2 linked regions of the Bdellovibrio bacteriovorus genome follow. Each later gene encodes a partner of the first gene's protein in a complex. Links are inferred from orthologs where the notes say so. Each region holds a gene or a part of one and is shown on either strand. Other genes may lie near its edges.

What was found.
Region 2: the proteins of gcvH (region 1) and AZI87_RS00300 are in contact, whole or in part, in a crystal structure (PDB 3A7A), measured with the Escherichia coli proteins. The link is inferred for Bdellovibrio bacteriovorus from one-to-one orthologs.

The regions. Positions count from the first base shown.
Region 1 is NZ_LUKD01000001.1:2,069,428-2,086,243, reverse strand. What follows is about bases 1-2,684. They hold gcvH (glycine cleavage system protein GcvH), read left to right. Parts: upstream 1-989; coding sequence 990-1,379; downstream 1,380-2,684. Other genes in these bases: AZI87_RS09990 (hypothetical protein), read right to left, coding at 2,191-2,684; AZI87_RS09995 (hypothetical protein), read left to right, coding at 1,846-2,148; gcvT (glycine cleavage system aminomethyltransferase GcvT), read left to right, coding at 1-979. Outside these bases: more of AZI87_RS09990, read right to left, coding at 2,685-7,542; AZI87_RS09985 (lactonase family protein), read right to left, coding at 8,084-9,151; AZI87_RS18285 (KH domain-containing protein), read left to right, coding at 9,416-9,760; AZI87_RS09975 (hypothetical protein), read left to right, coding at 9,775-11,046; AZI87_RS09970 (protein-disulfide reductase DsbD family protein), read left to right, coding at 11,193-13,199; AZI87_RS09965 (redoxin domain-containing protein), read left to right, coding at 13,199-13,795; AZI87_RS09960 (methyl-accepting chemotaxis protein), read right to left, coding at 13,849-15,381; ileS (isoleucine--tRNA ligase), read left to right, coding at 15,743-16,816. UniProt on the Escherichia coli protein: The glycine cleavage system catalyzes the degradation of glycine. The H protein shuttles the methylamine group of glycine from the P protein to the T protein.
Region 2 is NZ_LUKD01000001.1:67,857-79,589, forward strand. What follows is about bases 501-3,475. They hold AZI87_RS00300 (lipoate--protein ligase), read left to right. Parts: upstream 501-1,465; coding sequence 1,466-2,485; downstream 2,486-3,475. Other genes in these bases: AZI87_RS00290 (hypothetical protein), read right to left, coding at 501-819; AZI87_RS00295 (DMT family transporter), read right to left, coding at 929-1,264; AZI87_RS00305 (hypothetical protein), read right to left, coding at 2,487-2,981; AZI87_RS00310 (hypothetical protein), read left to right, coding at 3,292-3,475. Outside these bases: AZI87_RS00285 (TIGR00730 family Rossman fold protein), read left to right, coding at 1-216; more of AZI87_RS00290, read right to left, coding at 271-500; more of AZI87_RS00310, read left to right, coding at 3,476-3,855; AZI87_RS00315 (SDR family oxidoreductase), read right to left, coding at 3,856-4,632; AZI87_RS00320 (alpha/beta hydrolase), read right to left, coding at 4,654-5,313; ygiD (4,5-DOPA dioxygenase extradiol), read right to left, coding at 5,315-6,238; AZI87_RS00330 (DUF1304 domain-containing protein), read right to left, coding at 6,335-6,709; AZI87_RS00335 (bifunctional 2-methylcitrate synthase/citrate synthase), read left to right, coding at 6,914-8,080; AZI87_RS00340 (hypothetical protein), read right to left, coding at 8,135-8,674; AZI87_RS00345 (alkaline phosphatase D family protein), read left to right, coding at 8,786-9,847; AZI87_RS00350 (alpha/beta hydrolase), read right to left, coding at 9,848-10,432; AZI87_RS00355 (group III truncated hemoglobin), read right to left, coding at 10,765-11,139; AZI87_RS00360 (hydrogen peroxide-inducible genes activator), read right to left, coding at 11,299-11,733. UniProt on the Escherichia coli protein: Catalyzes both the ATP-dependent activation of exogenously supplied lipoate to lipoyl-AMP and the transfer of the activated lipoyl onto the lipoyl domains of lipoate-dependent enzymes.

The sequences.
Region 1 (16,816 bases):
GCACGACAATGTTCGTAAGAACGTAGGTCTTTTCGATGTGTCTCACATGGGCGAAGTTCGCGTGAAGGGACCGAAAGCTTTAGAAACTCTCGAGTGGCTGACAACGAATGATGTCGCAAAATTGAATGACGGAGAAGCGCAATATTCTCTTCTTCCGAATGATCAAGGCGGCTTGGTTGATGACATTATCGTTTATTGCTTGAAGAAAAACGAAGATTACTTGGTCTGTGTAAATGCCTCCAACAAAGACAAAGACTTCGCTTGGATGACGAAGAATAATAAAGGCGCTGACATCACTGATGAAAGCGATATGTGGGGTCAGATCGCGATTCAAGGTCCAAAAGCTTTGGAGCTTTGCGATCGCGTTTTCGGATTTAAAGTCAGTGAAATGAAGCCTTTCACTTTGAAATCCGGCCAATTCCAAAATTTCAAAATCATGGTCGCAACAACGGGCTACACGGGTGAAAAAGGCTGCGAGGTTTTTGTTGAAGCGGCAGGCACAGGCGCCCTTTGGAATCATCTTTTGAATGAAGGTAAAGACTTGGGAGCTCAACCTATTGGTTTGGGTGCTCGTGACACTCTTCGTACTGAAATGAAGTACTCTTTGTATGGTCATGAGATTGATGACACGACGAATCCATACGAGGCGGGTTTAGGCTGGGTTATTAAGCCAGCTAAAAAAGACTTTATCGGCAAAGCGATTATCGTGGGTAAAAAAGAGGCCGGCCTACAAAGAAATCTTGTGGGATTTAAGATGCTTGAGAAGGGCATCCCTCGTCAGGGTTACAGCCTATTTTCTTTTGACAACAAAGAAATCGGCAAGGTAACTAGTGGTACACATTCTCCGACTTTGGATGAACCTATCGGTATCGCCTACATCGACGTAGCTTTTGCAAAAGAAGGAACTGAGTTTCTTCTAGATATTCGCGGCCGTAAAACTAAAGCGGTGGTTTGTAAGACACCTTTTGTTCAGAAATAAGGAGCCGAAAATGGCATTTCACATCCCTGAAGACTACTATTACACAAAAGAACACGAGTGGGCTCAAGTTGACGAGAACATCGTGACTGTCGGTATCACTGAATTCGCTCAAGACCAATTGGGTGAAGTGGTTTACGTTGAGCTTCCAGAAGAAGGTCAAAAAATCACTCAAGGTCAAACTTTCGGCGTTATCGAGTCCGTTAAGGCTGTCAGCGACCTTTATGCCCCTGTTTCAGGCACTGTAATCGAAGTTAACACGGCTTTATCTGATGATCCGTCAGTTTTGAATGACGATCCAGTGAACGAAGGCTGGTTGGTTCGTATCGAAATGGATACTGAAAAAGAACTAGCAAACCTTATGAGAGCTCCTGACTACAAAAAATTGATCAGCGAGAAATAGTTCTTGCAAGATAGCGCGGAAATGCGCTATCTCTTTGTTTCAAATTACGGTGTTGCCCCGCTGGTGAAATTGGCAGACACGCTAGACTTAGGATCTAGTGCGCAAGCGTGGGGGTTCAAGTCCCTCGCGGGGCACCAAAAATAAGAAAACCAACCCAGAGGGTTGGTTTTTTTATTTTCGGGGCCACCGCTTCGGGCCTCTCGGGCGGTGAACCGCCTTCGCGGCTCACCTTCCTCCATGCTCCGCAATAAAACGATCCACGGGATCGTTTTACCGCGGGCACAACCTCGCGGGGCCATCCTCCGATCTAAGAGGGATTCTTTTCGCTCCCCTTCGGGGTCGCTTGTTTTTTTTGTGCTCCTGGTTTTTGGGGTCCAATCGATTTTCTTATTTTTAATCGACTAAAGATGATTTGTTTTGTTCCCTTTGATTCGTTACTTTTTAAGAAGTGACTTAAGGAGCTTCTATGAAAATTTCTGTTTTGTTTGTGGGATTGATGGTTGTTGCTGGTTCTGCGTTGGCTCAAGTGAAAGTGCCTGATTTTTTCAAGACGTCACGTGAACGCTGTGATTTTGTTCTTCGCTATATGGCTTCGACTCCGGATTGCCGAAGTATCGCGACTGATGTTTGTCCTCCCGGATCGGGAATGGATGCAGCCTCATGTGCAGTTGCTATTGGAAATATTAAGTGCGATCAAAATCGCAATGAAACTCTTTACCGCTGCAAAGAAGAGTGTTCAGGAACTGCTGACGTTAATAAATGTAATTAAGTAGCATTGATAAAAGAGCGGCTGAGAGGTCGCTCTTTTCTTTTAGTAGAACATTTTGTGCAAATAGATAGGCTGATAAACGAAGTTTGAATTTACGTTGGATACTGAGACAGATGTATCAACATCACCGCCCACAGCGCCTTCGACGAAACCATGACAGCGGTACTGTTTTCCAAGAGTTAGTCCACAGAACATATCACCGGCTGTGAGAATTTTAGAATAGCCCATCCCAGAATCAATGAGCGTAGCATTAAGTTGGTTGAGCACGGTATTACCAAAGGGAGGTTGTGCCAAACCGACGGTGGGCATATGCACAGACCAGCATTTAACCGCGTTGCTAGTTAAGATTCCGCACGCAAAATCCGCGCCTGAATAGACGGATAAATAGTCATTAGCTCCATCAATCAGATAAGGATTCACTACGTTTCCAGAACTTCCGTTCCCGACGTCTCCACTGCCGCCCCAACACTTCAGCTTGCCAGCCGTCGTTACACCGCAAGTGTAGGTAGAACCCAATGAGATTGATTTATAAGTGACTCCCGGATCCACTTCTGTCGGATTAGGATTGTTTGTTGTATTGCCAATTCCTAAGTGTCCGTTGGTGTTAGTACCCCAGCATTTCAACATGCCCGTCGTAGTGATGCCGCAAGTATGATTAAAGCCGCGTTCCACTGTTTTATATTTCGTAGGCGCATCGATAGTTTTGAACGCCGCTACAGCGGTAATCGTTCCATCACCTAGTTGTCCCGAGCCGTTAAAACCGGCGCAACGTAAATCTCCGGTTGTCGTGACTCCGCAAGTTCCATGGTTTTCCATACTGACATGAACATATTTGTAGCCAGGATCTACCAGTGTTGGGACGTTCACTCGCGGAGCGGAGCCAGTTGATGGCACCGAAGAGGAACCAAGTTCACCATAATGATTTCGACCCCAACATTTCAAATCGCCACTTTCCGTAATGGCACAATGGTCAGAGCTATGACGAGAAGCCACCTGAACGTAATTTGTATCTGCATCAATTAAAACTGGCGCCGGTCGACGTACCGTGGCTGTTGTTCCATCACCCATCACCTCGGTAGTACCCCAACAATAAAGTTTTTTATTGCTGATACCGCAGGCAACCGTATCATGATGCCCGCCTCCTCCGAAGGACACGGTATCAAAGTTAAAGTCTTTGAAAAATTCTCCCCAACGAGAGAAGAAGCCGATGTTGTGACCCGCACCGAAGGAGTTGTACTGCTGACTGGCACCGGAATCGAAACCAAAATTTCCCCAGCAGCGTAAATAGCCTGACGTTGGAATTCCGCAGACACGCCCCGCGCCCAAAGCAATTTTATCATACAACATTCCGCCGTCACTAAGAGTCGGTGACCTGCGAGAATTCCCTGAAGTTCCATCAGCGACCTGACCAGCATCATTAAATCCGAAGCAATATAGGACTTTTCCTGTGGTGAGCGCACACGTTGTTCCACGCGAAGTCGCATTTGTATCCGTATTCACAGCAACAGAGACGAAAGTTTCAGAAGAATCCACGTTGGTAGGACTAGATTTTGCTATATTTGTACCGTCGCCAATCTGCCCCCATGAATTAGCGCCACCCCAACATTTCAATTGGCCCGTCATAGTCACTGCGCACGAGTGTGACGATCCGACCGCCACCATGGAATAATCCGTGGTGGAGTCGACATCTTGCGGGGTATTGAAGCTGCCACCCGTTGGTAATGCGCCATTTCCGTTATTTCCCCAGCAACGCAATTTATGAGTGGAAGTCACTGCGCAGGAACCATCGGCACCCACGGATACATATTTATAGTCTGTAGCTCCATCAACTTCGACAGGGTCTGAAGGTATAGGGCTCGTCGTGCCTTTTCCGATTTCGCCGTAGCTATTTGAGCCCCAGCAACGAAGTTTGTTGTTGATAGTAATACCACACGTATGTCGATTGCCTGTGCTTATCATCAAATACAGATTGGGAGAGTCTGCTATTACAGGACTTGAACGATTCGTACTAGTGCCGTCGCCAAGCTGTTTGACCGTGTTAGTTCCCCAGCAATACAGCACACCCGACGTCGTTATAGCGCAAGTATGTTCGTGTCCTGTAGAGATACTAGCGAATGTAGGATTCCCAGCAACAGTGACAAGGGCGGCTCTGTCTCGGAAATTGCCGTCTCCCGTCCCTAGGGCCTGAGAGGAGTTGTATCCCCAACAACGAATAAATCCATCCGATAAAATCGCGCAAGAGTGTCTTTGGTTCAGTGCAACCGCCGTCACTTTCAAATTCTTTTCATCATCCGCAATGAAGTACTGTGCTTGATAGTTAATACCAAGGATTGCCGCAATCGTCGAAGTACGAGTGATGTGCACGTTCAGAACTTTTTCGCCTTCTACGAGTGCATTGTCTGGAAAGTTCGCCGTGATTGTAGCTGAAGCCGTATTCGCAGGAATCGTCACGGAACCCGAACTCAAATTATGATGAGTTGAATTTAACGCATCTCCAGTAACTTTGTAGTAAACGATGACGTCATAGTTTTTAACAGGATTGATGGTGAAGGTGATATTTTGGCCGCTGTCACCTTCGTTCACTCTATTCTGCGAGGCAGAAGTAATCTGCACTGTTGAAATAGCATCTTTAATCCAAGTAACTTCTGTCGCCGCCGTTTCTGACTGCCAAGTACCGAAAGTATCTGAACCAATCACACATAAAGTGACAGGACCATTCGGAATCGCACTGATATTGTCAGTGATCGCAGTTCCCACTGGAACTTGCCCACTGTAAGTCGCCGTCGCACAAGTGCCTGATGTGATAAATGCCTTCTTATACTGCGTAACGCTTGTTCCTGAAACCGTGATATTGACAGAAGTTGCTGATGAAACTCCTGTGGGCGCTCCTGTAATCACGGCGGTCAAAGCATCCCGAGTCCATGAAGCTTCCGTATGTGCCGGAGACCAATTACCCGCTGTATCGCGACCCCAAACACAAAGTTTGTAATCACCATTCACCAGGATTCGGTCTGAAATCGTCGAAGACAGGAAGTTATCGCTTCCCAAGTAGCTCGTAGGTGCCGAACACGAATTTGTTTCTCCTGGACGGATCAGGAAATATTTAAATAGATTCACGCCCGCTCCACCCACCGTCACGTTCAGGGCACTATTTGCATTCGTTCCGGAAGGAGCATTCGTCAGTGTCGCATTGCCAGGAGGAACCGTATCCTTATAGAAATGGCCAAAGGCCGTTATCATATTTCCGCTCGGGCGAGTATGAACGAAACTGAATGAATAGGTCGACGAAGTATTATCTGCAATACCGCTAGCATTTACTGTCATTGACCAAAAGCCGCCGGCACATGTTGTTGTTCCGGTGATACTTGGTTCTCCTGCCAAAGAAAGAGTGATCGGTCGACCGTATTCAGAACAAGTCCCAGTAATTTCGAAAGCCGTTTGGTTGACACCATTAATATACGTACCAACTGCCATGGTAACTGCGAGAGAAGGAATGACGGTGTCGTGGATAATCGTATCCGACAAACAATTCGTCTCGTTACCAGCCGCATCGCGAGCTTTATAGTAAATCCAGTTGTTGTCGTTCGCTGTAGGAAGCGTCCAAGATTTCGTAACAGCAAACGGCTCCCAAGTGCCTCCAGTCAGGCAAAGCGCGTTGTTGGTAATGTACATTTCTGTCGCACCACCCGCCATTGAAAGGTTCAGCGTCGCAGCTAAGTTATTTGTGTAGGCATCACCGTTATTGATGGCCATCGTTGCCGTCGGTGCTACCGTGTCTTTAACAAAAACAACTGTTACCGAGGGAGCCGCGACACCCGTCATACGAGCGTGGTTGGCGACGACAGTCACATTGCCCTGCCCATAAGTTCCTGAAGAAAGATTTAAAGTTTTTGTCCAAGAGCCTCCTGTACAAAGCGGAGGTGATGTTTGCGTGACTCCATTCGCTGTCAATGTCACTGCGATACCTTCTTCTGAACAGGCTCCAGAGACCGTGAACGAGGCCGCGTTCATCAAGCCGATATATGAACCCGCCGTCGGTGACGCTAAGGACAAGCTAGGCACCGAGCTCGTATGAACGATAGAGTCGGACGTACAGCTCGACTCATTTCCAGCCGTATCCCGGCGTTTCATGCGAACAGTGTTCGTGGCATTGGCTGTTGGTAAGACCCAGGCCTTTGATGCCACATAACTTTCCCAGACTCCTCCAGAACTACAGTCAGCAGCATTCGTGATGTAATATTCCGATGTGCCAGCGACATTCGAGACAGTTAACGTCACATTGAGATTCGTTGTACCCGCTTGACCGCTATTGATTGTGATTGTTCCCGCCGCCGGTGCAGCCGTATCTTTAATATAGTTGGCAGAATTCGCAGAACCCGAATTTCCCGCTTCATCTGACAAAGAAGCTGAAAGAATGAAGTTCCCCTGAGGAAGCGCCGTTAAATCTAAAATCGCAGAATACGAAGTTCCCAAACAAGTCGTGGTCGCGGTGTATCCGCTTGGGCCTGTAATTGTGATGGAACGATTTAATTCAGAACAACTTCCGCTGATGGTGAAGGCCGAAACATTGGCGATATTCACATAGCTATTTGCTGCCGGAGAATCAATCGTAATCGTTGGGGACGTAGAATCGTGAACAATGCTGTCAGAAACACATAGGGTTTCGCCCGAAGCATTTCTAAATTTCGCATACAATGTGTTCGTCGCATTCAGAGCCGGCAAAGTCCAAGACGCAGTTGCGGAATATGAAACCCAACTTCCACCCGATGCACAGCCAGCGACTTCGGTAAGATACATTTCTGTCACATCAGTGACGGACATATCGACAGTCACAACGTTATTGGTTGTTACTGTATTCCCATTATTTAGCGCAAAAGACGTGATAACAGGAGGAGCACCGGTGCGAGATGCTGAAGCCGAAGCATTTCCAACATTACCCGCCGCATCGACTAGCGACGCTGAAATTGAAATAGGTGAACTCAAGACCGATGATACATCTAAATTCGCAGAGTAGGCTCCCGCAGTACAGACCGTTGTTGTGGAAATTGTTCCCGCGATCAGCGTCACTGTTTTTCCATTTTCAGAACAATTTCCCGTGATCGGATAAGAACCTTCATTCATTGGCGTCACGGCAACTGGCGCATCTATCGTGACGGTTGGAGGCACGACATCTTTTTCTACTGGATACTTCTGTTCAAAGGACTGCCCCGTGGGCGCAATCATCGTAAAAACAAGTTCCCCAATATAGTTTGCAGGTAACACCGAAAGGTCCAAAGATCGCGACCAAGAACCGGTGTTATCACATGTGAATTCATGATTTAGTATTGCCGTGGCTTCTGTAATCGTAACTTTAGAACCAGGAACGCAGCTTCCTTTGAATGGAGTTGCCGCCATGTTGCTTCCATTTATACGGCCTTCACTTTCACTAGTTACCGAGAAAAATTCGAGAGATTTGCCACTTATCAATTGAGTATCAAGCGTACAAGACGACAAAATTGTCGCAGCAATGACTGCGACAAACAAATTCCCGACCCAGCGGCAACGTTCAAGAATAGATGAAAGCAGGACTTCCTGCGTGTAAACCCAGAACATGACTCTTTATTTATCGGGAATTCCTCACGAAGTGTTAAAGTCCCGTTAGGGGTATTATGTTCTGCGAATATCGCTCAGTTCTTATCCTGAGACAGCGACAATGTGAGAAAATCCTCTCAAGGCCATTCGTTTGATTTCGCGAGGTCCGTAAACAAACACTCATGTAAGAGTATTATAAACTTAAAATTTTCCCTCGGAAAACCAAGGATCTAGCTTTTTTAAAGAGTGAGTTCCCACTCATATTTCTATTTCATCTGAACGAAAGAAATTCGGTCACCGCGAGCAACAAACTCGACTTGGCAATAGAGTGTTCCTTACCGTTCCATGAATGATCAATATCGAGTCACTTCATCAAAATTTGTACAGGATACCCGCCCGTCGCTATTGAAAATGCGTCGTCCTTGACCAACCCATAGATAGAAAGTTTGTAGCGCATGATCTGATCGGTAGCGGAATCAAGAACATAGGCAAAAGTATTCGCAGCATCCACTGTCATACCGACGGGAGCTATTCCGGCGGCGACCGACGTGGGTGATTGGTGAATCAAGGATCCATCCTGCTGAATGGAATACAACGAAATATCGCTGCTTCCTGAATTTGCAACGAACATCTGACTTCCTGAAATCAGCAGTCCCTGAGGAGCGACTCCCGTGGAGACGGTGGCTTTCTTAGTCAGGGTGCCATCAGCCTCTATTGCAAAAGATTCCACTAAATCCGTCCAGCAACTTGCTGCATACAAAAAAGATCCTTGCTTCAAGGCAGTTACGCCGACGGGACCCGATGGGCAGCTTTCTGCTTGAACCGAAGCCGGACTCAAGGGTTGAAAACTTCCATCAGCCTGCCAACGAAACTGGGCAATAGAATCGTTGTAGTGACTGATGACGTATACATATTCCCCTGACGGAGAAACATGAATTCCTAAAGATGAATCTGCGTATGGAATGAAACCGCTCAAACTCAAAGTCCCATCATCGCTGATCGAAAAGCGCGTGATGTTCGGTTCGGTCATACTTGAAGCATACAGAAATTTCGCGTCGGGACTTAATGCAAGATGAACAGGAGTATCCTCGGTTGCGATGGCTGATGCGATCTCCGTCAACACACCATCCGTACCAATTTTAAATTGGGAAATAGTATTATCGTATTCATCTGCGACATATAAATACTGCTGTGAACTGTCCATGATCATGAAAGAAGGCATAGTTCCAGTGTTGATTGTGGGAGCTGACAATGGTGAAAGCTCACCGTCCTTGGAAAGATGATACTGATAAATCTTGCTATCGCCGCGGCTCAATACGTATACAAACTGATCGCGTCCGACAATTTTCTGTCCGCTTCCGCCACCGCTGCAACCGGCAAAAATAAGAATCGTGAATATCAATATCAATGTTTTTGAAAGTAGGTGTTTCATGTGTTCTCCCTATGGTCTTCAAAGAATGCAAGCAGGGGTCCACCGAAACTAGGTCTTAAGTCGAAACTCATCGAGATGAGGAAAGAACTGCCGAAAAATCGGCGGCACGTTCTGCCGCAGTTTCGGCTGCTGCCGAATTTACACCGCTGTTTCTTTTTTTCGCCGAAAGCCAAAACAGAATTTCAGGAATGTCCAAAGTGTCCAGTTGAGCCGTGCCTTCTGACACTCGATACTGTGAGCCGACTTTGTCAAAAAGGGATTACAATGCAGGTTATTAAAAAGAAGTATGACCCCATGGATGTAAATATTGTTGTGGAAAACGCTGGTGAAGCGACTTTGTCTCGCGCTGAAGTCAGCGTGCGCATTCGGGACATTCTGACGACAATATTGGTCTTTATGTCGGGCGAAAACGATGTGTCCGTTGAAATCACTCACGGCGAAAAAACGACGATATTCAAAGTTAACTGTTCACAAAAATCCATCGGAAAAATCATCGGAGCTCAAGGGAAAAATATCGGAGCTTTAAGAACTCTGGTAGCATCGCTTTCCGGCAGGAATGGTTTTAGAAGCATCGTGGAAGTGCCTTATTATCCCTTCGACAGTAAATAAAAGAGCCGGGTTCTATGAGCACGGAGTCCTACATACTTCATCACGACATCTTTCTTCAGCTGATAAGGGAGCAAAAGCTTTCCCATGCGGCTATTGCAAAGCATTTGAAGATCTCGACAAAAACGGTTCAGCGCTGGGTTAACAAGTCTTCTAAAAAAATAAAAAAAGAACAGCTTAAGGATTTGGCTGAACTGCTGCAGACGGATACTACACAGCTAATTCAAAACAAGAACCGCTTGCGGATCAGTCCCGCGAACAAAGCTTTAGAAGTATTATTGTCAGATCCTTATATGCAAAAAAATCACTGTGATGAAGACTGGCGAAATTATCTTAAGATTCTCAAACACTTTAAAAATGTGGACCTGCCGACACATCAGGCGCTTTTGCTTCACAAAGCTGTTGGAAGGAGTTTTTTAAACCTCGGAAGTTTGCGCGCCGGCAAAGCCTATCTCAAAGCCGCTTGGGATCAGTTGCAACTCAATAAGGATCACTTTCTTGGTGAAAACCTCAGCTTCGAGCTGAAAATCGAGATGGCTTTGACTGAATATTTTCAAGGCGACATCGAAAAAACGCAGCAACATCTTCGAAAGATTTCTTCATCTTTTCTATCCGTGCCAGTTTTTAGTTTATCCAAAGTTCGATACCAACTTCTTCAGGGACATCTTCACTATCACCAAGCGAAATATAAAGACGCCGAAGAACTCTTTCGCGGGGCTCTTCTTTACTGCTTCACTTATAATAAATCGTGTCTGATCGAAGTCGCTCAGCTTTATCAGGCGTTGGGGCTCCTTTATTTTAGAGCAGGTTCTTTAACGAAGTCCTTTTCTTCCTTTATAAAAATGGGAACAGTTTCGCAGAAAATCGAATGGCGCCGCGGGATCTGCACTGCCCAAATGCTGCTGAAGCTTTCAAAAAATTTTCATTCCAATGACATTTCAACTTTTAAAAGTCAGAGGCGATATCTACCGGCCAGCCGCATGCATTCACTTTTCGAAAAAGCCCAGCTTGCACAACACGTTCTAGAAGGAAAATATGACATTGCCGATCAACTGCTGAAATATCGTAAAGAACAGGCAAAGTTCAGTCCCCTATTAACGGCACAAATAAATTTGGAAACGGCCCTTCTTAATCGAGTTTCCAGCGGGAGATTTAAACCCGCAATACATTTGCGGGATACAGAAGATTTTTTGAACAAGAATGATCTGTTCGATCTATTGGATACTTTAAAATTAATTTCAGCCCAAGAGACTATCCAAGAACTGGATTTCTTACGACTGTACTTCTAAGAGGTCCTGTTGTTGACAAGATACTGAGGGATGCGTCCGTCGGCTTCTTATTTGATTTTAAACAGTTCCTTCCCGCATCGCATTTAATACGGCCAGCTAAACGCAGTAATGTTGGCGTTGCATAGAATTTTTCCTATAACTAAAGGATGCATTTTCTTTCACGGCTTCTTACAGTCTTCGTTACGGCGTTTTCGTGTGCTTCTTTTGCAGTGGATTCTTTTTCGTTTCCTCAAGGAGAAGTTAAACTTATTTCGTCCCATACATCTTGGAATGAAGACCAAAAGCCCTCTTTGGGGATTCATTTTAAAATCCAAGACCATTGGCATATTTACTGGAAAAATTCGGGTGATTCAGGTGCCGCGCCAAAATGGACTTGGAACTTTACGAATGCCAGGATTACAAAAGAGCATTGGCCTCTGCCAGAACGTATTCCCGTGGAAGGTTTGATAAACTTCGGTTATTCCGAGGAAGCTCTTTTTGCTTTCGATCTTGAGCCGGAGACAAAGCCAAACCCTGTTCAGGCGTCGCTCCGCTTAGAATTTCTTATCTGTAGAATCGAGTGCGTCCCTTACTTTACTGAGCTGAAAACAGAAATTCCTTATTCTTCTCAACGAGGTCCTCCGGCGGAGACCTTCTCAAAATTCTCTTTTCCTACACCGGCTCCTTCGTCCTTTTCCTGGGTCCCTCGAAAAATAGAGGGCGCAACTTTAAAAACCGTCCTTAACCTTCCCGCGCAAACTGCTCTGAAAAACCTCGAGGTCTTTCCAGAAGACGGGGAAAGTTTTAAAGCGACCGTTCCTGTGCTCACACCTGAGGATCATAACTTTGAAATTGATCTCGCTTTGCAAGATACTTCAAAAACGGATTTCGAAGGAGCTCGTTTTCTTCTAGTGACTGAAAATACCGAAGGTCAAAAGCAAGGATACGAAATTTCTTTGCAGAAAACCGCGCCGACTTCTTTGGTTTTTGTTCTGCTTTGGGCCCTGGTGGGTGGGTTCATTTTAAACTTCATGCCCTGTGTGTTTCCCGTACTTTCCATCAAAGTGTTGAGCTTCTTAGGTCCAGAGAAAAATGCGCAAAGCCTGCGAACCTCAGGTCTTTATTACACTTTGGGCGTCATGATGTCCTTCTTAGCACTGGGCGGAATATTGATGCTATTGCGCGCCGGTGGAGAACAAATCGGCTGGGGTTTCCAGTTACAATCCCCCACTGTCGCCGCTGGAATCTCTATTTTGTTCTTCTGGCTGGGACTTAATTTTTTGGGGACTTTTGAAATCGGTCAGTCGCTAACATATCTAGGTGCAAAGAAGACATCTTCGGATCGTGCGGGGTCTTTCTTAACTGGAGTGCTAGCGACATTGGTTGCAACTCCATGCACGGCCCCTTTCATGGGCGCAGCTCTGGGAGCTTCACTGGCCATGCCCGCCATAAATACTTTGCTTGTCTTTGCTGGCTTAGGTTTGGGAATGGCTTTTCCATTCTTGGTTTTGGCTTATTTCCCGAAGACCGTTCAATATCTGCCAAAGCCGGGCGCGTGGATGGAAAAACTCAAAGAGTTTTTAGCTTTTCCACTTTTTGCGACAGTGCTGTGGTTGCTTTGGGTCTTGTCACATCAAGTGACTATTGCCAGCTTACTCTTTTTATTAGGAATTTATTTAATCATCGCTCTGTGGATCTGGGGTTCCCGCCAAGTTCATAATGAAAGATGGAAGCAAGTTCTTTTATTGCTTGGCTTTTTGCTTTCATTCCTAGTTTTGGCTTTGATGCCACACGAATCGATCACTGTTTCCAAGGTTTCTCAAAGCGACTCCTGGAAAACTTTTAGCAAGGAATCTGTCGCGCAAGATATCGCCGCAGGAAAAGCCGTCTTTATCGACTTCACGGCTGCTTGGTGCATCACCTGCCAGGTGAATAAGAAACTGGTTCTGCACACCTCGGAAGTTCAAAGCGCTTTTACGGCGAACTCTGTACAACTTTACCAAGCGGACTGGACCGACAAGAACCCGGCTATCACTGAGGCCTTAGCCGGATACGGTCGCAACTCTCTGCCGCTTTATGTGTACTACGCGGCGGGCTCCAACAGACCTCTGCTTTTACCCGAGATTTTAACCAAAGGAATTATCTTAGAACTTTTTAACAAGGAGACAAAGTAATGAAAAAACTGTTCGCAATGTTACTGGTTACATGTGCAAGTTCTTTGGCTATGGCCGAAGCCAAAATCGGTAGTCCCGCTCCTGATTTTTCTGTTGTCGATGCCACAGGAAAAACTCACAAGCTTGCTGATTACAAAGGGAAGTATGTTGTTCTTGAGTGGTATAACAAAGACTGCCCTTACGTGCGTAAACACTATGACAGCAAGAACATGCAAAAAATCCAAGGTGACATGACAGCTAAAAACATCGTGTGGTTGTCCGTGATTTCTTCAGCTCCAGGCAAACAAGGTCACTTGGCTGCGACAGATGCGGTGAAGAATGCTCAGAAGGAGGGCTCCAAAGCTTCGGCTATTCTTCTTGATGAAAAAGGAGTTATGGGAAAAGCTTACGGAGCAAAAACAACTCCGCACATGTACCTGATCGATCCTCAAGGTGTTCTTCGCTATAATGGCGCGATCGACAGCAATGATTCCGCAGATCCTAAAACGATTGCTTCGTCGGAAAACTACATCGTTCGTGCCGTGGCGAGCGCTGAAAAAGGCGAAAAGATCGCGAAAGAGACAAGCAAACCTTACGGTTGCAGCGTGAAATATTAATTTAAAATGCGGCTGTCTTTGAAAAAAGAACAGCCGCTTTTTTTCGTCTTCAATTAACTGGCTTTTTTATTCCCATCGACCACCGTTTCCACACTGGCAACCATTTCATCCAAATAGTCTGACTGTTGGGAAAGTTCGACAGAAGCCGCCGCGGCCTCTTCCGAGGATGCCGCATTACTTTGAGTCACCTTATCCAGTTCATGCACTGCTTTACTGATCTGCTCGATTCCCGCATTCTGCTCTGTACTGGCTTGCGCGATTTCGTTATTCAACGTTGATACTTTCTCCGCTTCTTGAACAATGGCATGTAATGTATCGCCGCTTTGAACCGCAAAGTTATAGCTATTATCGATTTGTTCTGTGCTCAGACGAATTAAATCAGAAATCTCTTTGGCAGAGACCGCTGATTTTTGTGCTAACGCTCGCACGGCATCCGCGACAACCGCAAATCCTCGTCCATGCTCACCGGCGCGAGCGGCTTCGACTGCGGCATTGAGAGCCAAAAGATTTGTCTGAAACGCAATATCGTCAATCACTGCGGTGATTTCATTAACTTTTTTTGCGGAGTCGGCCACTTGTTTCATGGATTCAATCAGCGTCTGAATTTGACCTTCACCTAGTTTTGCGGTGTGCATGGCATGCAAAGAAATTTCTTTGGCCGTACTCGCATTGTCGGTATTGCGTTTGACCATGCTAGTGATTTCCTCTATCGATGCTGAGGTTTCCTCGAGCGCTGCGGCCGCCTGAGTCGTCGAAGCACTTAGGTTTTGAGAGGCGTTGGAAATTTCATGACTTGCCGATGTCAGTTGAGAGCTGGAGTTTTTAATGGAACTGACAGCATTTCTCAAAGTACCCATCGGTTTTCTTAAAATCCACCACGCAATAGCCACACTGGCGAACAGACCGATCAAAGCTATACGAATGATGTCTTTTACGGAAGCCTGGCTTGCCGCGTGTGTAGCTTCCATACTGGAGGTGATCGCGAAAACACCATGAAGGCGTCCATCTTCCCAGTTTTCCATGGGAAGCCCCAGAACATCTTTTCCATTTTTAAATGGGCTTTGCGAGGGATTTCCGTGGCACAATAAACACCCTTGCTGCTCGCTCAAGCGAACCGGACGATAGACGACGATTTTGTCGTCATCAGAAGTCACGATCTCTTTAAGATCCTTATCGTGCTGAAAGCGATCGAAGATAACTTGCTCTTTTGCATTTGCTTTATTTTCGGCATTGCGTGGCTCTGGAGAAAAAACCCTGAATTGATAGCCTGTTCTGACAGCCTGATCTTGTCCGACCTTCATCGCCGCAAAAATCGGTACACGTTTTAGAATCTGAGTTTTGACGTCTTTGGGGATGTTCCCATCTGGATACCGTAAGGCATTTTGTGCCATTAATTCAGCGAGGCCCCCCTGTTGGGCGACGTAATCACGAGTTCCTTCGAGTTGATTTAAAATGGCCTGACTTCTCGACAACAGATCGCTCTGACCTTGTTCTTCGATTTCCTTCCATGCAATTCGCGTGGATGTGATCGTGGCTAATGTCGCCGCTAATCCCACGATACAGACCACTTTAGTTGCGAGTTTCATGCGTTCCTCCGATACCACAACTATTTCAGCGTAATGTGGATGGACCATGGAACAAGATGACGAGCATCATGATTGCCCTAATTTCGGTGGAACTTGGACCAGCTTGAGACACTCAAAAATGAGTGCTCATATTATTCCCTAGAACTCGTTTTTTATCTGACTCAATTTCGCACGAGCTTAAGCGAATCCATTCACCTCAGACGGACTTCCTTGAACGCTCGGACCTCCGAGAACTCGAGAATAAGAAAAAGCCCGCGAAAGCATTGTCTTAATGCGTTGCGCTGTTGTCTTGGGATGGAAGTCCCGCTAAGGCCCGAAAAAGATGCATCTAAAGCGGAAACCTGATAGATATTGAGGACCTATGACAAACGCAAACACCACTCGTACAGCCCCTTATAATTCTGTAAAACCCGATGTGAATCTTTCGAAGCAGGAAGAGTCCATTTTAGATTTCTGGGATCAGGAAAAGATTTTCGCGAAGTCTTTAGATCCAAAAGGAAAAAAGACTTACAGCTTTTACGACGGTCCTCCGTTTGCAACGGGTCTTCCTCACTACGGACACTTGCTTGCGGGTGTCTTGAAAGACGTGGTTCCTCGTTACTGGACGATGAAAGGCTACACTGTTCCTCGTCGTTTTGGTTGGGACTGTCACGGTCTTCCCGTTGAGTATGAAATCAACAAAGCTCACAAAATCGAAAGCCGCAAAGATGTTTTCAAAATGGGTGTTGCCAATTACAACAACGCCTGCCGCGGTATCGTGAAAAGATATTCTGAAGAATGGAAAACCACCGTTCGCCGTGTGGGTCGTTGGGTGGATATGGAAAATCCTTACTTCACGATGGATGTTTCCTTCATGGAGAGCGTTTGGTGGGTGTTCCAACAGCTTTTCGAAAAAGGTTTGATCTATGAAGGCTACAAAGTCGTTCCTTACTCTGTAGGAATCTCGACTTCGCTTTCAAACTTCGAAGCCAATCAGAACTATAAAATGGTTCAAGACCCTGCGATCACGGTGATGTTTAAACTTATCAATCAACCGGATACAGCCGTCATGGCTTGGACGACGACTCCTTGGACCTTGCCTTCGAACCTGGCATTGGCCGTGGGTCTGGATATCGACTACGTCAAAGTTCAAGAAAAGTCTTCGGGTCGCAAATTGATCTTGGCGCAGGCCCTTCTACCTTCTGTTTTCAAAAAACCGGATGAAGAAGTTGAAGTTTTGCAAATGATGAAGGGTAAAGACCTTGTCGATTTAACTTACGAACCTTTATTCCCTTACTTCGGCGATCGCGCAGATAAAGGGGCTTTCCGTATTATCTCTTCAGACCACGTAACAACGGACAGCGGTACTGGTGTGGTTCACATGGCTCCGGCATTCGGTGAAGAGGACTACTATGCATGCTCTAAAGCAGGCATCCCTTTAGTGAATCCTGTCGAT
Region 2 (11,733 bases), 2.0 Mb from region 1 along the record:
GGTCTTCATCAAAAGCCGATTGGAGTTTTGGACGTCCATGAATTCTATAAACCTTTAAAGGAACTTATAGAGTCCGGAATGCGTGAAGGATTTATTCGCGATGAGTACAAAGGCCTGGTCGTGTTTGCGAACTCCCCCGACGACATTTTGAATAAGTTTGCGAGCTACACACCCGTCCCGACGCCTCAATGGATTAAGTCGACGGCACAAACTTAAAATAAAAAAGCCAGTGGATCACACTGGCTTTTTTATTTATGGAACCTCAAAGCATTAGCAGCCTGAACCTTCCATGTCGATTTGATGAATCTTTCCATTTTCAGTGTCGATGATTAACAAAGATGAGAAAGTCACTCCACACTGGACGGCGCCGATAGGAGCCACACCATATTTAACTGATCTGATCGAACGAAGAATGAACTCGGCACGATTTACTTTCAAAGTGTCGTCAGCGAATTTGATTTTGTCTTCCTGAGTTTGTTCACTCTCTTCCAGTCTGAATTCCAATTGACCTCGGATATAGCCAAAGCCTCCTGCTAAAGTCTCAGGACCCCAAGTCATGCCATCTGTTTCCCACGCAGAACCGTCTTCCGCCCAACGCTGTTCAAATTCCTCTACGGACTCGAAGTAATCCGTTTGCATTGCCAGCTCGCGAATCATGACTTTTGGATCTTTGTTCGGAGCTACCGTGTGTGTTTGCGAACCTTCAGCAACTTCAGCAAGTAAAGTCACCGCATAGTTGATACGCTCCTCAAGGCTTTTAGATTTCGCGTTAGCAGTGAAAGAAAAAACAAGTGAGGCAATAAGAATTAAATTTTTCATCGGGCCATCCTTTAAAAAAGTGATTGGAATGGCCCGGATATATGCCGAATCCAGATGAAAACAAAATCAATGCTTCACCTGAATATATTCATGAATTGAATAGTAAATATTACTCAGCCCCAGAGGTCATTTTTAGACCAATGATGGACACAAGCAAAAGAGCTAAGAAAAAGATCCTTGCTGGCGTCACAGCTTCTTTAAATAAGACGATACCCAATATAGCCGCTCCTAGGGCGCCGATTCCGACCCACACTCCATAAGCGGTTCCGATAGGAAGGACGTTTGCGGCTTTGGCTAAAAGGAACATACTCCCCGCCAAAGTCAGCAGTGTGAAAACACTGGGGCCTAATTTCGTAAAACCGGCTGTGTATTTAAGTCCGATCGACCAGCCTACTTCAAGAAGGCCTGCAACCAATAAAAGAATCCATGCTGTTGTGTTAGACATACCAACACTCCTTTCGTTAGAAAAAAGCGTCGTCTTGTCTTGACCGGGTACGTCGCACATCGTCCGGGTAAAGGCTCAAATGAAAATGAACCGAAATACAGCCTTATTTAAATCGTTCTCAGTGAAAATGTCAACTTTCCAGGCCCGACTTGAGACCTTGCTCTCTTGACGACAAAGGGCGCAAGGAATAGGTTACGCCCTATGCAAAAACTCAAAGTTTTCCTGTCTGACAGTTTGAATCCTCATCTTAATCTTGCGACGGAAGAGTGGATCTTTCACAACCTAGATCCTTCTCAACAAATTCTGTTTTTGTGGCGCAACGAAGAGACTGTGGTCATCGGCCGCAACCAGAACCCTTGGACTGAGTGCAATCTTGCGCAAATGAAATCAGACAATGTTCACTTAGCACGCAGAACAACCGGCGGTGGCGCTGTCTTTCACGATTTAGGAAATACCAACTTCACATTCCTATCTCCAAAAGAATCTTATAAGCGTGAAAACAATGTGCAGATCATTTTTGATGCTTTGAAAACTTTCGGCATTCAGGGTGAAGCTTCCGGCCGGAATGATTTGCTGATCCCCTTCCATGATGGACCTCGCAAGTTCAGCGGCAGCGCATATCGTGAAAAGAAAGATCGTGCCTTCCATCACGGAACTCTTCTTTTGCACACCGATCTGACTCGCCTTGGAAATTATCTAACTCCAAATCCAAAAAAATTACAGGCGAAGGGGAAAGAATCTGTTCGCGCACGTGTGGCAAATTTGAATGAAGTGGCATCAGAAATCCGCCACGAACAGATTGTTGAAACCATGGTGGCTTCTTTTGAAAAATTCTATGGCGCCAAGGCCGAGATCGAGTCTTTGACGATGGCAAGCTTAAAAGAAATGCCAGAGCTTAAGACTCAGTACGACTCATTAAGTTCTTGGGATTGGTTGTATGGAAATACTTTAGAGTTCAGTCACAAGATGGATGAGTATTTGTCTTTGGGCTTTTTTGATTTCCACTTCAAGGTGGAAGACGGTGTGATCAAGGAACTTCGTATTTTCACGGATTGTTTGTACCCGCAATTGATCGAAGACCTCACGAATGAACTTCGTGGGTCCCCTTACCGCGGCGACGTGATCAAACACGCGCTTGGAAAAATCCAAAGCAAGTACCCGGATCTTTCCGCGGGACTGACAGAGCTTGAACAATGGCTCTGCCGCCAAATCGAAATTTAAATTATCTTACGCGTTTCAAGTTGCGGCATTCGTATTGTTTATAAGTGCGAGTGCCATCAGCTTGGAATACGTGATCGAAATAAAGATTCGCAGCTAAAACGCGACCAGTACCATCGCTGGCAATCTTCACTTCCGCTGAAGAAACTTTGTCTAAGTTAAAGCTATAAGCATGAAAGCCATCTTTATATAGATAAGGTCCTTTCACAGAGGTCTTGTATTGCGCTTTACGAGCATCGCCTTTATTTACGGCTTCAGGAGCTTCTACTTCGATGCTTTTCACTTCGCCTTGGCCGTTAATGTTTAAAGCCACAGCGCAAGCTCTTTCAGAAATCGCAAGCTTCTTACAGCCCAGATCTTTCGCAAAAAAACCACTGCCCGTATCCGCACACTGTTTGCGAGCTGCCAAAGTGCCGTGGAATACCAATGATTCCCCTGCTTGAGCTCCGATGGAGAACATCATTACGATCGCTTGTACCAGAAACGCTCTTTTCGTCATAAGAAAACCTCCGTTAATATTCGTGAGGCTTAGGAGCAACATGTGTTCCAATATGAGATCAAAGACAACGAATCCTCGCCTTTATTCGAGTGCTCATGCCTTTACCAGGTGACGAATTTGGGCGCCTCTTCAAGATCTCCAGGATTGTCCAGTATGTCCCGTGACTGGGATTGTCTGCCATTCAAAGAATAGACAGGCGCTCTTGTCTGCGAAGGAAATAAACAGGTTATAACCTAGGCATAATCGTCGCTAGAAAGATTCCTGACTTTAGAAACCAGTTTTGCAACGTTATAGAAAAAAGGGAGAACCCATGTTCGCTAAGAAATCTATTTCAATCACAGCAGCAGCACTTCTGTTAAGCTTGGGCAGCCAGGCAATGGCCGCCTCCATGGAGTGCTCTATCAGTTTGACAACAGCGACTGCCGGAGGACTGATGCCGATGGAGCGAGCCATCACTTTAAAAGCGAGCGAGGTCCGTCCCGAAGCCAAGATGGAACTGAGTGAGTGTACGGACTCTGATATTTTAGGAATGACGGTCACGCTTTGTGCGATTGAAGACGGTGATGCTTTGGGTGTGTTTCACGCCGAATTGTTTATCAATCGCGACGGCGGTGAAGAGCTTGAGTTCACTTCGGCGAAAGATATCTTTGCCTACTCTAAAAAACGTGCCGGTGCCTTAGTGTCGCTATTTTCGGAAGGAACTTTGACTCCGCAATTCATGAAGAAGATGGATGATGCGAATCTGACTTATCCAGAGTACAAAGGTGGCGATTCATTGGCGATTGATGACGCCGTCTCTGCAGCCTTCAAAAAAGGTGTTCTGAACAAAAACGATATCGTTTCTTTGAGCATTGAAAGCTGCCGACTTAAATAACTATAAAGAAGGAGTTCTGCCGCCGTCGACGGGTAAGTTGATACCTGTAATATAAGAGGCGGCGGGACTTGCTAAAAACGCGATGGCTTCAGCCATCTCTTGGGGCTCTCCGATTCTTCCCATCGGCACTGACTTTTTCCAATTTTCTTCGATCTGATCCAATGTGGTTTGCGATGATTTGGCTGACGAATCCATTAAAGACGTCAAACGATCCGTCAGAATATAACCTGGTAAAACATTGTTCACCGTGATTCCAAATGGTGCGAGTTCACCGGCTAAAGTTTTTGACCAACTGGCCATCGCTCCCCTCACCGTATTAGAAACTCCCAAATTCGGCAGAGGATTTTTCACTGACGTCGAAATCACATTGAGGATGCGTCCATAGCGAGATTGCTTCATAGAAGGAAGAAGTGTTTGCACCAGCAGATGTGCGGCATGCAAGTGCGACTTAAACGGAGCTTCGAACTCTTCAATACTAGCGGCATGAAGAGGACCGCCTTTAGGTCCTCCTGAATTGTTAATTAGAATTTGTATGGATTCTTTTTGAAGCGAGGGTAAAAGCTTCTTCAAACTTTCCGTTTCCCCAAGATCAACCGTGAAATACTTATGACCACTTCCCGAAAGTTCGTTCATTAAAGTTTTAAGTTTTTCCTCTGTGCGGGCTAGAGCAATCACTTTGGCTCCGCGCTCAGCGAATAACAGAGCCGTCGCTTTCCCAATACCACCTGAGGCTCCGCAGACAAGAGCTGTTTTTCCTTCAAGACTCCACGAATTCATTTTTCCCTCGCGAAATTTGGGTTAGAAGTTCGACTTAAGCCATTCGCTTATATCGTCTCTCATTTCTGGAGAGATTTCATGACCCGCATTGTAAGTCTTAAAGTTAAACGCAAATCCGGCTTTTTTCAAAGTTTCTGCGGTGGCTTCGGCGTGAAACAAAGGCAGTTTGTTATCGTGCAGACCATGCATTAGTAAAACTCGAGGCGTGGACGTCACCGTGCCATCAGGCACCACTCCTTGAGAGACTTCTTGCAAAGTGCGCCCGCCTATCGCAACCATGCCGCGAATAAGTTCAGGTTCGGTAAATCCTAAAGAAAGACTCATGATCGTGCCTTGACTGAAACCCAAAAGAACAATTTTACGGGAATCAACTTCAGGATGCGATTTTAACTGATGAATAAAATCTTTTAAAAGAAGGCGGGAGCTTTCCGCCTCTTCGCGATTGTGCAGAGGTCCCTCCGCCGTGAAGCGAACTTGGAACCAGGCAAAGCTCTCAGGCCCCATCACTAAAGGCGCGCGCAAACTAAGGACGGCGAATCTTGGATCCAGCGAAGAAGCCAACTCCGCAAGATCCTTTTCGTTGGAACCGACACCATGAAGAGCGATGATCACAGGCGACTTACCCTGGCTTTTTTCTTTTGCCGGAATGTAAATCGCCTGCAGCTTGCTATCTGTTTTCATATCATCCTTTTTTACCCAAGCTAAACCCACGCATAGAAATAGAACCCATGTCATAACCTTCAAACTGGAACGCCAGTTCATCTTTCTCATCTGCGGCTCCTAAAACATACAGCATTGGTAAATAGTGATCGGGCGTAGGAACGCTTAAGCGTCCTGCTGTGGATTTCATAAATTCTTCAGTAAGTGCTTTAAAGTCGCGATCGACCAGTTTTTCTTTGGCCCATTCGTCAAATTCGATCGCCCAATCTTCACCTTGCAATGGCTTATCCCAGTTCGCTCGGCGTAGGTTGTGAACGATGTTGCCGCTTCCCACGATCAAGACGCCTTGCTCTCTTAATTTTTTAAGAGTGCGGCCTAACTCAAAGTGAAATGCGGGAGGTTCGGACATATCGATACTCAATTGTAGAACCGGGATATCGGCCTGCGGATACATCTTACGAAGCACCGCCCAGGTTCCATGATCCAATCCCCACGAGCTGTCGTCGCCATGAATTTGCGGTTTATTAGACAGGCTTTGAATTTGTTTTGCCAACTCAGGATCACCGGGCGCGGGATATTGCACGTTGAATAACTCCTGCGGAAATCCATAGAAGTCATGTATAGTGCGCGGCTTTTCCATACGAGTCACCCATGTGCCTGCACTCAACCAGTGAGCGGAAATCACTAAGATGGCTTTCGGTGTCGCGATTTCATTTCCTAAATTAGCTAAACTTTGCGTGAACGGATTGTCTTGGATCGCGTTCATAGGATTGCCGTGCCCCACAAAAAGCACGGGCATCTTCGCACCGTCTTGTTTTGAAGTCAGATTTAAAAGAGTTTTTAATTGATCAGGCATATGCAATCTCCATAGGCCCCAAGCCGTCAGCGCACTGCCTGCGCCAATCAGCAAAGACCTTCGACTTAAGGAACGTGTTCCCTTGCTCATGCCTCCATTATTATGGAAAAAGCACTGTTCCAAAAGACGTCAAATTTGCATAACACTGTTCTATTTTTGTATATTTACCCTCTAGGCCGGGCTTATTTAGCTTTTCAGATAGGGCACTAAGGCAATTGCTGCCGGCACAAATTGAATCACAGCACCTCTCCACATCTTACGTGGATTTGACAAGAGCAGGACTAAGCCCGCACCACAAATTGAAAGAAGGGCGTAAATAATAAGCGTCGTTCCCATGGAATAGGTCATCTCTCCCGTTCTAAAATGCAGGCCCGCAAAAATCGCGATCGCCAGGAAGAGATTGTAAAAGCCCTGATTGAACGCAAGCGGTTTTGTCGCGGCGACATCTTGAGGCTTTACGCCGAAGATGCGATTGATGCGCGGGCGTCCCCAAAGAAGACTTTCTAAAATGAAGAAGTAAACATGCAAGAATGCCGGAAGAAGAGCGAACGATATTTCCATACATTCAGTCTTTAGATCATGAGCTTTAAGGTCAAGGGGTCTTCATGCGGGCCCTCTCCCCTCGCCGCGGCTGGCAAAGGGAGGGTTCATTGTTTCGGAGAGGTTGACCCACGCAGAACCCCGAGCTAGCTTGAGCCATTACTTTAACGACACATTGTGCGCCGCATTTTAAAGCAAATGCCGACGCCTTCTTGCGGAGGAAAAATGGCTGAATATATCAATCCAGATTACGTTCCAGAACCGGATAAAATGAACGTGAAAAAGGGCCTTGAGGGCGTGGTTATGGATACTTCAAAAGTATCTAAAGTAAACCCTCACACAAACTCTTTGATCTACCGTGGTTACCCAGTTCAAGACTTGGCTGAAAACTGCTCTTTTGAAGAGGTGGCTTACCTTCTTTACAACAACGAGTTGCCAACAGCTTCTCAACTTGCAGACTTCACGAAAAAAGAGCGCGGCTACCGTGAGATCTCTACAACTTTGTTGAACGTGATCAAAGCTCTTCCACAAAAATGTCACCCGATGGATTCAATCCGCACAGCGGTTTCTTTCTTGGGAACTGAAGACGCTCGTATTTGGGATGCGACTCCAGCGACAAATATGGATAAAGCAATCCAGTTGTTGGCAAAAATCCCAACAATGGTTGCTGCTGACTACCGCTTCAAAAAAGGTTTGGATTTCATTCCTCCTAAAGCGGATCTTTCTATCTCTGAAAACTTCTTCCACATGTGCTTTGGTAAAGTGCCTCAAAAAGAAGTTGTAAAGGCTTTCGACGTTTCTTTGATCCTTTACGCTGAACACAGCTTCAACGCTTCGACTTTCACAGCACGTGTTGTGACTTCAACTCAATCTGATATTTATTCTGCAACTGTTGCGGGTATCGGTGCGTTGAAAGGTCCTTTGCACGGTGGTGCAAACGAAATGGTTATGCACATGATGAAAGAGATCGCAGACCCTGCGAAAGCCGAACAATGGATGTTGGATGCTCTAGCTCAGAAGAAAAAAGTCATGGGCTTCGGTCACCGCGTTTACCGTTCTGGCGACTCTCGCGTTCCAACAATGAAAAAATACGCGCAAGTTATGGCAGACGTGACTGGCGAACAAAAATGGATGCAGATGTACACGTCGCTTGAAAAAGTGATGGTAGAGAAAAAGAAAATCTACCCTAACTTGGATTTCCCAGCGGGTCCTGCTTACTACATGATGGGCTTTGAGATCGACTTCTTTACGCCGATCTTCGTGATGGCTCGTACAACGGGCTGGTCTGCTCACATTATGGAGCAAGCTGCAGACAACCGTATCATCCGTCCTCTTTCTGAGTACGTGGGTCACGAACAACGCAAAGTTGTTCCTTTGTCTGAAAGAAAATAATTTAGAGAAATCTAAAATGAAAAAGGGAGCGGTATCGCTCCCTTTTTTTTGGCTCTAGTGAATTGAGAGCTGCTGGCGCTCGTGGCTGTAGGCCACTAAAATGCGCTCGATTTCTGGATCTTCCGTATTCAAGCTCTCTTTGGTCGTTGGTAACGCCATCAAGTAGTCGCTTTTACGAACCATGTTTTGAAAATCAAATTCTTTTAAATCCTTAAAACGGCCCATTTGACGACGAACTTTGAAAAGAGACGTCATGGATTTAAGATGCGCCAAAGTCCCCTCGGCGTATTGAGTCCTCATCGTTGTTAGATCAATGTTTTGACGCCATCTTTGAAGTGTTCCCATAGACGAAGCTTTTAAAATTTCACTGGATTGAGTATCTAGGACCTCGGCCCAACGCTTCGCCGTCTGCATATGCAATGAAATGTCGTGACGGCGCTTGGATAGTGGCTGAACAGCGACGCCATTTGTGGGCTGTCTCACTGTGGGACTGGTGCTTTTGGCTCCAACCAATGCGAGTTCAGAGGCCATGATGGCAAGTCCTACGAAACAAAGCGCGGCAGTTCTTAAAAATATAAGCATCTTCTTGTTCATACTTCTTAGGATATCCAAGAGTTGTGCCGTGTTCTAATTTGAGACGAAAGAATTTGACCGCACGAACGTCCTCGCATGAAATGAAGGCGCGTTTTTTATGAAAAGGACCGTATGAAAAAGATCTTACTGCTTTCGTTATTTCTTCTTGGCTGTGCTCAGACGGCGAAACATGATTCGGGTTCGTCAACTTCGGCAACGTATATTTCCTCTCTGCCGTCACAGGAAATCGTGTACGAAAAGCCGGTGCATAAAATCGCCTTTGGTTCTTGCGCCAATCAAGATCAGCCCGAACCTTTGTGGAAGGATGTTCTTCAAGCCAAGCCCGATCTTTTTCTGTTCATGGGTGATAACGTCTATGCTAGCCACCCGACTCAACAACCTATCGCCGAACAGTATCGCAAGATGGATCAAATTCCTGAATACATCGCTATCCGCAAAGAAGTTCCTTTTATGGCGACGTGGGACGATCATGATTTCGGCGAGCGCGATGGCGGATCTGACTTTAAAGGTAAAGACAATGCCCGTCGTGATTTCTTAAACTATTGGGGTTATGTTAAAAATAGCATTCCTTTAGAACAAAAGGGCATCTATCACGCGAAGATGATCGGACCTAAAAAGAAATCTGTGCAAGTGATCATGCTAGATACTCGTTATTTCCGCAGTCCTTTAAAAGAAAGCCCGGGGAATGAAGGCAAAGCGCAGGATTATATCCCGCAAGAGGAAGGAACGATCTTAGGGGAAGCTCAGTGGGAATGGCTTGAAGGACAATTGAAGCGCCCTGCAGACGTGCGCTTCATCGTTTCTAGTATTCAGTTGATCGCCAATGATCCGAAATACGAAAAATGGGGCAACTTCCCGAAAGAGCGTCAGCGCTTCTTTGATTTACTCAAGTCCACGCGGGCGAAGAATGTGATTTTATTAAGTGGCGATCGTCATATTGCTTCGATCTCTAAAATGGACCTAAAGAATTACGGTTCTCTCTATGAGATCACTTCAAGCTCAATCAATCGTGCAAATAAGTACGGCGACGCCGACTCTCACTACGTCGGACCGGTGTACAGCAAGGAAAACTTTGGTTTGGCTGACATCGATTGGAAAAAGAAGCTCGTCACCGTCGATATTCGCGGCTTCAATAACGAAGTTGTTAACTCCGTGAAAATCAAACTTCGTTAATTATTTGTCCGCGCGACTCCAATCCACTAACGGTGGATTGGGGTTTTCGGCGAACTTGCCGTTAAACAGAGTTCTTGCCCACATCACGGTTTCATCGATCGCTGAATCCAAGTGAGTTTCATCCACGACGACTGTCGGAATGTCCAAATCTTGCGCTTTGTTCTGAGCATCATCGTAAGGCCCTTGAATCATCACTAAGCCTTTACAGACATTGGATTCGCGACAGACTTGCGCCATGTATTCAGCCCCGACGCTGACCCCGACGCCGATGATTTTTTCTGGATTGATCGTGCCATGAGTTTGCATAAATCTTAAAGCCGCATGAATGTCTTCGGTGCGCTTGGATGGGGACTCCCAGGATTGCGCGGCACCTTCGTCTTCAGAGTAGTAGCTATGATCCATCACCAGGCAGGCGAAACCTTCTTCGCTCACTTCGCGTGCGATATAATGCGTGATTTGGTTCGTGGCTCCTGTCATTGAACCTTCAAATAACAATCCCACTAAATGCTCGGATGAATTTTTTGGTAGATAAAGACAGCCTTCCAACAAACGTCCTTGCGAAGCATAGGTGATGGTGAGTTTCATAGCGGACCTCCCCCGTTTCTATAAGGATAGAAAATCCTGTCCTTATTCGGAAATGAGGGTTTGTTTGGTTGAGGAAAAACAAAGGTTGTTGTGTTGCAAGACAATCGGGTCGCGTACAACAGGGACGATTTCACTGCCACGGTGGCAGTAAGCGATTGCGTCAAGAACAACTTTCAGATCAATCCGGAAGAATTACTTTAAGACATTTATTTTTGGGTCATTTTTTGGGCACTGATAACTAATAACTAAATTCTTAATGGCTTACGAAGTAACTTAAAAAATTCAGTGAATTAAATTCGATCAATCAACTCGACACCAACTCAATTAAATTTCTAGTTGTCCATCAAACTCAGATTAATCATAAAATTTCGCGCAATCCGCAATGCCCGCGACTTCGCCTCTGACGCTTTCAAGCCCACGAAGTTTTCATCCACAGTTTGCGTGAATAGGCGCAGCCATTGTTCAAAGTGTCCCTGTTGCAAATTCAACTTCATATGTGGAGGAAAAGGTCTGCCGCGATAGGTGTCTTCTCCCAATAACAAGTCCGCCCAGAAGTTGTAAAGCTTCGGCAGATGTTCTTCCCAATCTACTTTTGCTACGTCGGTGAATATCGGGCCGATATAAGGGTCTTGACGCACCTTTGAGTAAAACTCGTCGACTAACAACTTGATGTCTTCACGGTTCTCGATGGGTTTTCTTGTTTTCATAATATCTTTCTTTTGCTTTCGTGAAATTACTTCTCCACGAACTCTTCAAGTGCTTTGTCGCCAGCTCATTTCAACGACCTCAGCTACATTGTCGCGAACTTTATCACTATAAAAATATTCCAACCCCTCAACCGCCTCCGAGAAGAAGAATCTGGTACCTTAAGCGATGGGAAGGACGTCGAGATCTTTTTGGCGGATCTTGCGCAACTCTTCCGGAATACTTTTTAGAATTGCTTCGCCTAAAGCTTCAATCAATTCATTTTTGTAGTGCTCGCGGCGATACACCAAGCCGATTTCGCGGGCTGGGATCGGTCGTTCAAATTGCACTAAGTGACTTCGATCGCCAATGTGTTCGGCGGCTAGGTACGGAAGCAAAGTGTAGCCTCCATACAGATCGACGAGGTTCTTCAGCGTTTCTAAACTTCCGCTTTCGAATTTATAACGTCGACCCCCGCCTTTATTTTTTCTGACTGAACATAGATCCAATACTTGATTGCGCAAGCAATGACCCTCTTCGAGTAACCAAATATCTTCCATGCTGAGACTTTGATATTTGATCTTTTTCATCTGCGCATACTCGTGATTCTTTTCGCA